Regions from separate parts of the Arthrobacter sp. JUb119 genome, predicted to be linked through region 1. Evidence: predicted binding sites of a transcription regulator. Region 1 holds the regulator's gene; the other holds the start of a gene.
What was found. Region 1 encodes Rex, which represses fermentation and respiration genes when NADH is low (regulators of the CRP and FNR family bind a similar motif). Its sites were predicted from a motif close to CTTGTGAANNNNTTCACAAG; they were not measured.
Positions count from the first base shown of each region.

Region 2: the regulator Rex is predicted to act here: its motif matches at 3,085-3,104, upstream of M2368_RS04595 (glyceraldehyde-3-phosphate dehydrogenase).

Region 1 covers NZ_JANUFE010000001.1:17,063-22,169, reverse strand. The annotation lists gene resB (cytochrome c biogenesis protein ResB) at 1-237, opposite strand, end outside; gene M2368_RS00115 (cytochrome c biogenesis CcdA family protein) at 237-992, opposite strand; gene M2368_RS00110 (TlpA family protein disulfide reductase) at 1,001-1,594, opposite strand; gene M2368_RS00105 (histidine phosphatase family protein) at 1,631-2,293, opposite strand; gene M2368_RS00100 (AI-2E family transporter) at 2,467-3,243, shown strand; gene M2368_RS00095 (redox-sensing transcriptional repressor Rex) at 3,350-4,024, opposite strand; gene M2368_RS00090 (glutaredoxin family protein) at 4,052-4,297, opposite strand; gene M2368_RS00085 (HAD family hydrolase) at 4,360-5,107, shown strand, end outside.
Region 2 covers NZ_JANUFE010000001.1:960,772-965,878, forward strand. The annotation lists gene def (peptide deformylase) at 1-90, shown strand, start outside; gene M2368_RS04590 (winged helix DNA-binding domain-containing protein) at 103-1,149, opposite strand; gene M2368_RS04595 (glyceraldehyde-3-phosphate dehydrogenase) at 1,472-2,929, opposite strand; RNA gene rnpB (RNase P RNA component class A) at 3,149-3,504, opposite strand; gene M2368_RS04605 (dihydrolipoyl dehydrogenase family protein) at 3,577-5,019, opposite strand.

The DNA of each region.
Region 1 (5,107 bases):
GCGATCCAGCCATGGACCAGCGGTGGTGTGCTGTTCCAGGTACTGGGCTACAGATTCGGGGTTGGCGTCGCGTTGCGGGAAGATCGATCCCGGTACCGCAGCGACGGCGAGCAGCAACAGCAAGAACAAGGCTGTTGGCATCGATGTCAGCTGGGTCCAGATCCAACGCATGGAACCCATGAATCCCAGAGCAGGCGCGTCGCCAGTTCCCTTGGAATTCCGTTGTTGTTTCGCCATTAAATTGGCAACCTCACTTCATTGGCAAACCAGTTTTGCAGTTCTGCTACCCATGTTCCCCACAGACCGGTCACCATGACCAGTCCCAAGGCAATGAGTAGTACCCCGCCCAAACGCATGATGAAAACCTGGTGCTTGCGGAAGAACGCCAGCGCCTGCATGCCGCGCTGCAACCCCATTGCAATCAGGATGAAGGGCAAACCCAATCCGAGGCAATAGAACACAGTCAGGAGCGTTCCACGCCCTACGTTCGCGTCCACACCGGTGGACATGATCAGTACCGCACTCAAGGTGGGGCCGATGCACGGTGCCCACCCCAGGCCGAAGGTCAGCCCCAGAACCGGGGCACCCCACAGGCCTGCAGGCGGTTTCCTGTGGATCTTGCGGTCACGCTGCATCCAGGAGAAGCCGCCCATGAACACGATGCCCATGAAGACCACGACCAGGCCCAATGCCTGGGTGACCCAGGAGCCGTTGAACCTGAGCCACGCGGAGGCCTGGCTGAAAAGCACGCCCGCTGCGATGAAGACCACGGAGAATCCCAGGACAAAGAGCAGTACGCCGGAGACCACGCGGCCGCGCCGGTGCTCCTTCAGATCCGCACCAGTCAACCCGGTGACGTAACCGAGGTAGCCCGGCACCAGCGGCAGGACGCAAGGCGAAAGGAAGGAGACCAGCCCGGCCAGCAGTGCTACTGGGGCAGCCAGCAGCAACGACCCGTCCAGGACGATGTCGGCAAAGGGATTAGTGGTCACTGATCAGCTCACAACTCTTCGGTCAGAGCGGAGTCGATCAATGACTTCAGGGTGCCAGGCTCTACGGCACCGATCACGCGGGCACGGACACGGCCCTGGCGGTCCAGCACCAAGGTGGATGGAACCGCTTGCAACGGGACGTACTTGGTCATCGCCAGCTGGATGTCCCCGGAGGTATCCTGTACCGACTCATAGGGAATCTCGAAAGTGCGCTCGAAGGCCTTCGCCGCTTCGGCTTCATCGCGTACGTTGACGCCAATGAATTCGACTTTCTCGCCGAAGCCTTCAGCGATTTCCTTCAGATCCGGTGCCTCGATGCGGCACGGAGCGCAGGCGGCATACCAGAAGTTCATGACTACGGGCTTGCCCTGCCACTGCGTGAAGTCGATATCGGTGCCATGGTAGGTGGTGGCCTTGAGGGCAACCGGTTCGCTGCGCTTGGAAACTTCGTACTCTTCCACGGCGCCGTCGCCAGCGATGTAGTTCTTGCCGTCGCCGCTGTTTGCTTGCGCGGTCAGCGCATCTTCCTTGCCGCTGCAGGCAGCCAAGGGCACCACGGCGGCGGCAACCATGAGCGAACGCAACATGGTGCGGCGGCTCAAGTGGCGAGGATTAGGCACAGGATCTGTCATTTTGCTTTAGGCTCCAGGGATATTCGCCGCGCCGGCAAGCAGCTCGGGGCACGGTTCGGTGTAACGCACGGAGACCAATTCGTCTCCCTCAAAATCAAAGCTGGTGATGGAAGCCAGGGTGCACTCGCGCTGGCGCGGATCGTGCCACAGCGGCTTCTTCTCGGCGGCGCGGCGCGTAACCCAGATCGGCAGCTGGTGGCTGACGATAATGACTTCCGCTCCTTCGCCGTGCTCGGCGAGGGCGGCCTTGCGGTGCTCATCCATGGCCAGGCGCATGCGAGCAACCTGCTGGGCATATGGTTCGCCCCATGAAGGCTTCAGCGGGTTGACCAGCAGCGGCCAGTACTTCGGCTGACGCAGGTGCTCCGCAACCTTGGACAGCCCTTCCAGCTTGTTGCCGGCTTCGATAACCCGCTCGTCGGTGTGGACCTGCAGATCCAGAGCATTGGAGGTCGGCGCGGCTGTCTGCTGGGCTCGCAGGAGCGGTGAGGCCACCAGACGCACCACGTTGCCGCCTTCTGCTTGGCGCTTGGCAAAATATTCTCCTGCCCCATCGGCCATCTGGAATCCGAGTTCCGAGAGCCCGAAGCCGGGGATCCTGCCGTAGAGCATACGGTCAGGGTTGAAAACTTCCCCGTGGCGCAACAAATGGACGGTCGATAAAGGCATGCCTCCAGTGTCTCAAATATTCGGTGCAAATTAGCCATATTGTGGCCACCGTCAACTATTCACAGGACACGCATTGGAATCCCATATGGAAAAACCATCCTTTCGGAGGGGTTGCTCACAATCGACTGCCACTACGCTTAGTCAATAAGACAGTTCGACCAGAAGGACGCATCATGAGCGACAACGATCCTAACCAGCCGGGCCAGCCCTACAACCCGGGCCCTTCCGGCCAGGGTTCATCGCAGAACCCGTACGGCGAAAACCCCTACGGCCAGCAGCCCTCGCCGTACGGCCAGAACCCGTACGGCCAGAATCCGAATCCTTACGGGCAACCGCAGGCACCGGGCTACGACCAGTATGCCCAGCAGGGAGGTTACGCCGGCGTGCAGCCGCCGACCGAGCGGCCACGGACCTTGGCTATCGCCTTTGGCTTGATCATGCTCGCGGGCATCTTCAGTGCCCTCGCCAGCTGGCTGATGACCAACTCCAACATGATGGCCAACATGATTGGCCAGCAGTGGTCGCTGGTGCAAGAAGAGTTCCAGAACCAGATGCAGAGCACCCCGGGCATGGAGCAGGATCCACTGGTTGAACAGATGATGGCAAGCCCTGAGGCCTTCATGGCCCAGGTCAATTCCATGATGTCGACCTTCGTGATTATCTCCATGATCATCACCTTGGCCCTGTATTTCCTGGTGGGCTTCTTCGTTGGCCGCGGCGTGGGCGCCATGCGAATTATCGCCACGATCCTCGGTGCGCTTTCACTGCTGAATCTGGTGACTATCGTTCCAATGATCAGCATGTTCGCTGACACTCAAGCCGGAATTATCAACGCTGTCTACGTTGTGGGCATCTTGTTGGGCATTGCAGGCGTGGTCTTCGCCTGGTTGCGCCCTTCTTCGCAATACATTGCGCAGCGCCGCCAGGCTCGCCTGGCCGGCTTCCGCTAAACGCATGGCCGAGCCTCTTCGCGAGGCCCTGCAGGGACAATAAAGGCGTAGCCGCTCCATCCACCCAAGGGATGACGCGGCTACGCCTTTTCTCGTCTGCGCGGCTTCAGCCTTGAACGGCGAGGTATGCCAGGATCTGCAATTCAGTGGAAAGATCAACGCGCCGCAGGTTCATGCCCGCGGGTACGCGAAGCGGCATCGGTGCGAACGAGAGCACCGAGCGGACCGAAAGCGCGGCCAGTTCGTAGACCAGGTCCTGCGCAGCATCGCCCGGAATTGCCAGAACAGCGATGTTGATTTCTTCGCGTTCAACCACTGCGGCCAAGTCCGCGATCGCTTCCACGTGCAGCTCGCCGACCGGGCTGCCGACCAGTGCGGGGTCGATATCCAGGATCGCCTTGACGTTGAAGCCACGAGTCCTGAAGCCTGCATATCCGCTGAGCGCGCGCCCCAGGTTACCGGCGCCGAGGATGGCCACACGCCAGTCCTGGTTCAGGCCGAGGGTGCGGCTGATATGTTCTGCCAGTTCGCGGACCACGTAGCCCACCCCGCGGGTTCCGTAGGAACCCAACCAGGAAAGGTCTTTGCGCAGGATGGAGGGGTTCACTCCAGCTTCCTTGGCCAGCACCCCGGAACTGGTGCGTTCCAGGCCCTGGGCTTCCAAGGCGTTCAGCGCGCGCAAGTACTGGGTCAGTCGAGCCAGCGTGGCCTCAGGCAGGACCCGGGCTTCAAGCTCTGACATCTTCGTTCTCCCGCACTTTTCGGTGCTCTTGAAGAGCACAACGCATTTTCATTTATTCGGCAGCGGCTAGCTGCTCAGTAGTCGTTCCAGACGCTGTGCGTCGATGTGCCAGAAGTCGCGGACTTCTCCGTTGATCAGCAGAACCGGCACTTCCTCGTGGTGCTTGGCCAGCAATTCAGGGTGCTGGTCAATATCCAGTTCGGAAAACTCCATATTCAACCGGCCAGTCACCTCGGCCACGGTTGCGCGTGCGGCCTGGCACAGGTGGCAGCCTTCTCGAACCAACAGCTGGATCTGATTCAAAGTACTCACCTGCCTATAATCTCACGAGCCGTAACCGCCCTTAAACTTGGCAATGAAATAAACTGGATCAAATGTCTTCCATCGATCATCACCCCAGCCCGAATTCCGCCCTGGCTCCGGACACGGTCGCCGCTTTCTTCGATGTAGATAACACCCTTGTGCGCGGTGCATCGCTGTATCTGCTGGCCCGGAAACTGCATGAGCGCCGCTTCTTCCAATTCCGCGAAATCCTCTGGTTCGCGCTCAAGCAGTTGCGCTTCGCCGCGCGCGGTGAGCACCTAGGGGACATTCACCAGATTCGCGACCGTGCGTTGATGATGGTCCGAGGGATCCCGGTGTCCGAGATCGAGAAGATCGGCAACGAGATCTATGACGAATACATCGAACCCAAGCTATGGACCGGTACGGTAGCCATTGCTCGCCAGCATCGGACGGTGGGCCGTGAAGTCTGGCTAGTCACTGCCACTCCCCTGGAAGTGGCGAATGTCATCTCGCAACGTCTCGAACTTACCGGTGCATTGGGCACTGTAGTGGCCAGCGAAGACGGTTTCTACACCGGAGCGCTGGCCAGCCCGATCCTGCACGCTGCGGAAAAAGCGCAAGCGGTGCGCACCCTGGCGAAGGCTCGCGGCATCTCGCTGTCGAAATCATGGGCATACTCGGATTCCTACAATGATGTTCCCTTGCTTGAAGCTGTGGGACACCCCGTATGCATCAATCCCGATGCGCGGCTTCGCGCCTACGCCAAGCGCCGCGGCTGGCAGGTCTACGATTTCCGCACCGGCCAGCGAGCTGCCAAACTAGGCCTGAAGGCCGCTG
Region 2 (5,107 bases), 940 kb from region 1:
AAGTGGAAGAAGGCCAAGAAGGCTCTGGGTTGGGGCGTGCCTGGCAACACCTGGTTGCCGGGTACCGATGAGGATCCATTCGGCCACTAGGCCTCCCGCCGCCTACCGGGCAGTCTTGAAGTCCAGATACCGCTGATGCAGCGCCGCACCGATTTTGCCGGTGGGCGCTGTTTCTGCGTTCCAGAGCTTCGAAGCCCTGCCTTGTTCTAGCCAGAAGGGCAGGAACATGCCGTTCTTGCCGGGCAGGATCTGCGCAGCCATCTGCTCGTCGGCTACCAGCGTGCGATTCGCGTAGCCCAGGTAGTACTCGTCAAAGGGACCGAGCAGGCGCAGTGGCAGCCCGGTGGGCTCCATCGCTTCAAGCTCCCGGTGGGCGCGGCTGCCGGCGATGACCCAGTAGCCCTCCCCGCGCTCATCGCTTCCTGCGCTGGACAGCAAGCCGCCGAGTGCTTCTGCGGCGGTTCTCATGGTGGTCAGCGTCTGTCCCGTGTACCAGGCTGCGTCGCGAAGGGTAGCTGGCCCATGCGAGTGCAGGTACCGGCGCAAGAGTTGCGCCAACGGATCTCCTGGTTCCCGGTGACTTGCAATCCATTCATCCACGAGCACGAAGTCCTGCGCGATGAGTTTCGCGTCTTGTGGAATGGGCCCCTGGCAGATCAACCCGTCCAGGACGAGGACCTGCAGGATAACCAGTCCTCGCTGCTGGCCGGTCTCCATTCCATTCTGGTTCAGTGCCTTGAAGAGCGCGGAGCGGCTGGCTTGCCCGTGCTCCTGCAGATGCGCGCTGATGATGCCAGCTGCCTGGTCAATGTCCTGGGTGCCGATCTGCAGTCCCCGCATCCGTGTGGCCGAGGAGCGCAAGGTGCGTTCAAGTGTTGCGCGAGTCATCCAGCGCGCATCTTCGGCCAAGCAGATATGCAGCGTGCCCCGCATGGTCCATGACCGCACGAGCCGGCCTTCGCTGAAGAGCGCATCGACTTGCTGGCGGGATTCTTGCGCTGCGGAGCGCTGAGCCAGCGCGTAGCGTCCTGCAGCGAAGTCCTGGGACTGGAACGCGAGCATGTGTTCTGCGGCCTGCAGTACGGATTCTGCCGGCTCCAGTAGCAGCTGGCTCGCCATGCGCGCCGCCAGCGTCCGGGTACTGTCCATTAACCAACCTCGATCCAATGCTTGATGGCCTAAAGCCTAGCAGTGCGGGGGTCCAGAGATGCCCGCGAAGCGGCGCACCTGCAGCCGCCGTTGACGCAGGGACGGCGCAGGCTCAAGCGGACCTCCACGCCCGGATGCGCGCAAAGGTCGAGACCTGCCTGGACTTTGCTGGAGAGGTGCTGGCCAGGTACTGGTTCTCGTTGGCCCCCTGGACCCGGAAGGTCCTTTGGAGGGCTTCGTGCCACCCGGATGGAATAGCAAAAGGGACCATCCCAGCGCGCAATGCGTTGGGATGGTCCCTTCAGCTGCAAGCAGCGAGGTCCTAGGCGGTGACGGCTTCAGCCTTCACTGCAGGCACTGCAGCCGGGTGGGTGCCGGCCATCGATTCGATGACGCGCACAACCTGGCAGGAGTAGCCGAACTCGTTGTCGTACCAAACGTAGACGACAGCGTTCTTGCCGGACACGATAGTGGCCAGGCCGTCAACGATGCCGGCGCGGCGCGAGCCGACGAAGTCGGTGGAGACAACCTCAGGCGAATCGATGTAGTCGATCTGCTTGTGCAGGCTGGAGGTCAGCGAGGTTTCACGCAGGTAGGCATTGAGCTCTTCCTTGGTGGTCCCGTTCTCCAGGTTCAAGTTCAAGATCGCCATGGAGACATCCGGGGTCGGTACACGGATCGCGTTGCCGGTCAGCTTGCCTTCGAACTCCGGCAGGGCCTTGGCCACTGCCTTGGCGGCACCGGTTTCGGTGATCACCATGTTCAGCGCTGCCGAACGGCCGCGGCGCTCGCCCTTGTGGAAGTTGTCGATCAGGTTCTGGTCGTTGGTGAACGAGTGAACGGTCTCGACGTGCCCGTGGGTGACACCGAACTTGTCGTTCAGGGCCTTGAGCACTGGGGTGATGGCATTGGTGGTGCACGAGGCAGCGGTGACGATCTTGTCTTCTGCGGTGATCCACGAATCGTTGATGCCGTGGACGATGTTCTTCAGATCGCCCTTGCCCGGTGCGGTCAGCAGCACGCGGGAAACGCCCTTGGCGGCCAGGTGCTGGGACAGTCCGGCCTCATCGCGCCAGCGGCCGGTGTTGTCCACCACGATGGCGTTGTCGATGCCGTGCTCGGTGTAGTCGACGGTGGTCGGATCATTCGAGTAGATGACCTTGATCAGGGTGCCGTTGGCGAGGATCGTGCTGTTTTCCTCGTCGACCGTGATCGAGCCTTCGAAGCGGCCGTGCACCGAGTCGCGGCGCAGCAGCGAAGCGCGCTTGACGATGTCGTCATCCGAGCCCTTGCGGACCACGATGGCGCGCAGGCGCAGGCCGTAGCCGCCACGCTCGATCAGGATGCGGGCCAGCAGGCGTCCGATGCGGCCGAAGCCGTAGAGGACAACGTCCTGGGGTTCAGCGTCGGTTGCGCCGGCCTGGCCAACCTTCTCGCCCAATTCATCGGCCAGGAAAGCGTTCAGATCAGCGGAACCGGATTCCTTGAACTTCTTGTTCACGCGGCCGAGGTCAACTGCTACCGAACCGACGTTCAGGGCCTCGATGGCATCCAGGATGGCCTTGGTGTCGTTCAGGTCGAGCTCTTCGCCATCGATGCGGCGCACTACGCGGTGGGCCTTGATGATGTCGATGGCGGACTGGTTGATCAGCTTGCGGCCGTAGACGGAGGTCACCACATTGTTCTTGCGGTACAGACGTCCGATCAGTGGGATCATGGCCTCGGCGAGCTCTTCGCGCCCGCTCCATTCTTGCTGGGCAACGACAGACTGCTGGGTCACAGAAAATCCTTCCAATTCAGCCGACTCGCAGATCCATAAAGTCGGTTGGCACCGTGGGAAGCACCATTGCTTTTGCGGTGGCACGAGGTAACAGGATCATCCTCGTAAGTACATGATCCATTCTAGACCGTGCGCAGAAAAACTGAGGATCGGGGACTGTGAATCATCTCACCAGCGCACTAAGGGCTGATGCCGGCGCAATCGCAGGAAGGAAGAGTGTGAATGGGATGGCCGATACGCCGGGTTTTGTCGCGCCGAAGCGGGACGGTCATCTATCTACGACTGCCGTTGCCGGCAGCCTCTAGCGGTCCACCCGACTGCATGGGGCGAACAGCCCTCATAACGCAGTCTGTCTGACCTTGCTCCGAGTGGGGTTTACCTAGCCACCCCAATCACTTGGGGTGCTGGTGGTCTCTTACACCACCGTTTCACCCTTACCAGGAAAACCTGGCGGTCTATTTTCTGTGGCACTAGCCTGCGGGTTACCCCGAGTGGGCGTTACCCACCACCCTGTTCTGCGGAGCCCGGACGTTCCTCGGGGCAATTGCTTGCCACGCGACCGTCTGGCCATCCCATTCACTACCAGTCTAATGCGTTGGGCGCGGCCTGCAGACCACTTCCGAACGCTGATTCGGTCACAGCCAGGTTCACCCGAACCGCAGCGCCTCAAGCAACCGCAACCAGATTTCGCTGATCGTCGGATAGGCGGGGACCGCATGCCACAGCCGGTCCAGGCTGACCTCGCCGACGATCGCAATGGTGGCCGCATGCAGCAGTTCCGCGGCATCCTGGCCAGCGAAAGTGGCGCCGACGATCACCGAACGCGCCTGGTCTATCACCAGCTTGGCCAGCCCGGAATACCCGTCGGCGTGCAGGCTCGCCCCGGCCACCGCACCCAGATCGTGCTCGATAACCGAAATCTGCAGACCGGCGTCGCGGGCCTGGCGTTCGGTGAGTCCGACCGCGGCGATCTGCGGATCGCTGAAGACCACGCGCGGCACCGCATGGTGGTCCGCCGTGGCCGCATGCCTGCCCCAGGGCGCATCGAGAACCCCGGTTCCATTGATCCTCGCGGCAATGGCCTCGCCCGCGGCCCTGGCCTGGTACTTGCCCTGGTGGGTCAGCGGACTGCGCCCGCTGGCATCTCCCACGGCGTAGAGCCAGTCGGCGCCCGCCACGAGCATCGTGTCATCGACCTGCAACCGCCGGGACGGGTCCACCCCGAGTGCTTCGAGTCCCAGGTTCCCGATGTCCGGCCGCCGCCCGGTGGAGACGAGCACTTCCTCGGCTTCCACGAGGGATCCTCCGGGCAGCTGGAGGCCGGCTATCCCGTGCTCATCGCGGTGGACCTGCAACGGAGTGGTGTCCTGGTGCACCACTACCCCGGCCTCGGCCAGCGACTGGGCCACCAGCTCGCCGGCGAACGGCTCTTCGCGGCCCAGCAGCGACCCGCGGGCAAGGATGGTGACCTTGGATCCGAGGGAGGCGAAGGCGAATGCCAGCTCCACCCCGGCAACTCCGCCACCGATGATGGCCAGCCTTGGCGGGATCGCCTTGGCCGCAGTGGCCTCCCGGGTGCCCCACGGCCTGGCTTCAGCCAATCCCTCGATCCCAGGCAGAACTGGAGTGGATCCGGTGGCCAGGACTACGGCCCGGGCCGAGTACTCGCGATCCGCCACCTGCACCAGGCCGCGCCCGGAAAGCCGCGCCCGGCCGCGGATCAACTCGATGCCCGCCGAGCGCAGCCACCGTTCCTGCCCGGCATCATCCCAGTTGCTGGTGAAGGCGTCCCTCCGCGCGAGCACCGCCTCGGGATCCATCGCACCAGTCACCGCTTCGCGGGCCCCGGGAACCCGGCGTGCCGCGCGCAGCGCATCGCCGCTGCGCAACAGGGCCTTGGAAGGCATGCATGCCCAATACGAGCATTCCCCGCCCACCAGCTCGGATTCGACGATGGCCGCCTTCAGGCCCTGCCGGGTGGCATAGTCGGCGGCGTTCTCCCCGGCCGGCCCGGCGCCGATCACGATCACATCGAAGTCGCAGTGCTGCCCGGAGGCAGTTTGGCTAGCTCTTGAGTTCTGCTGGGGCATGCTCTGTCCTTGCTCTGCGTGAAGCGCTGCTGGGTAGTGGGTTCAGCCTAGCCAGATCTGCTCTGCGGGTACATGCCCTGGGCAGAAG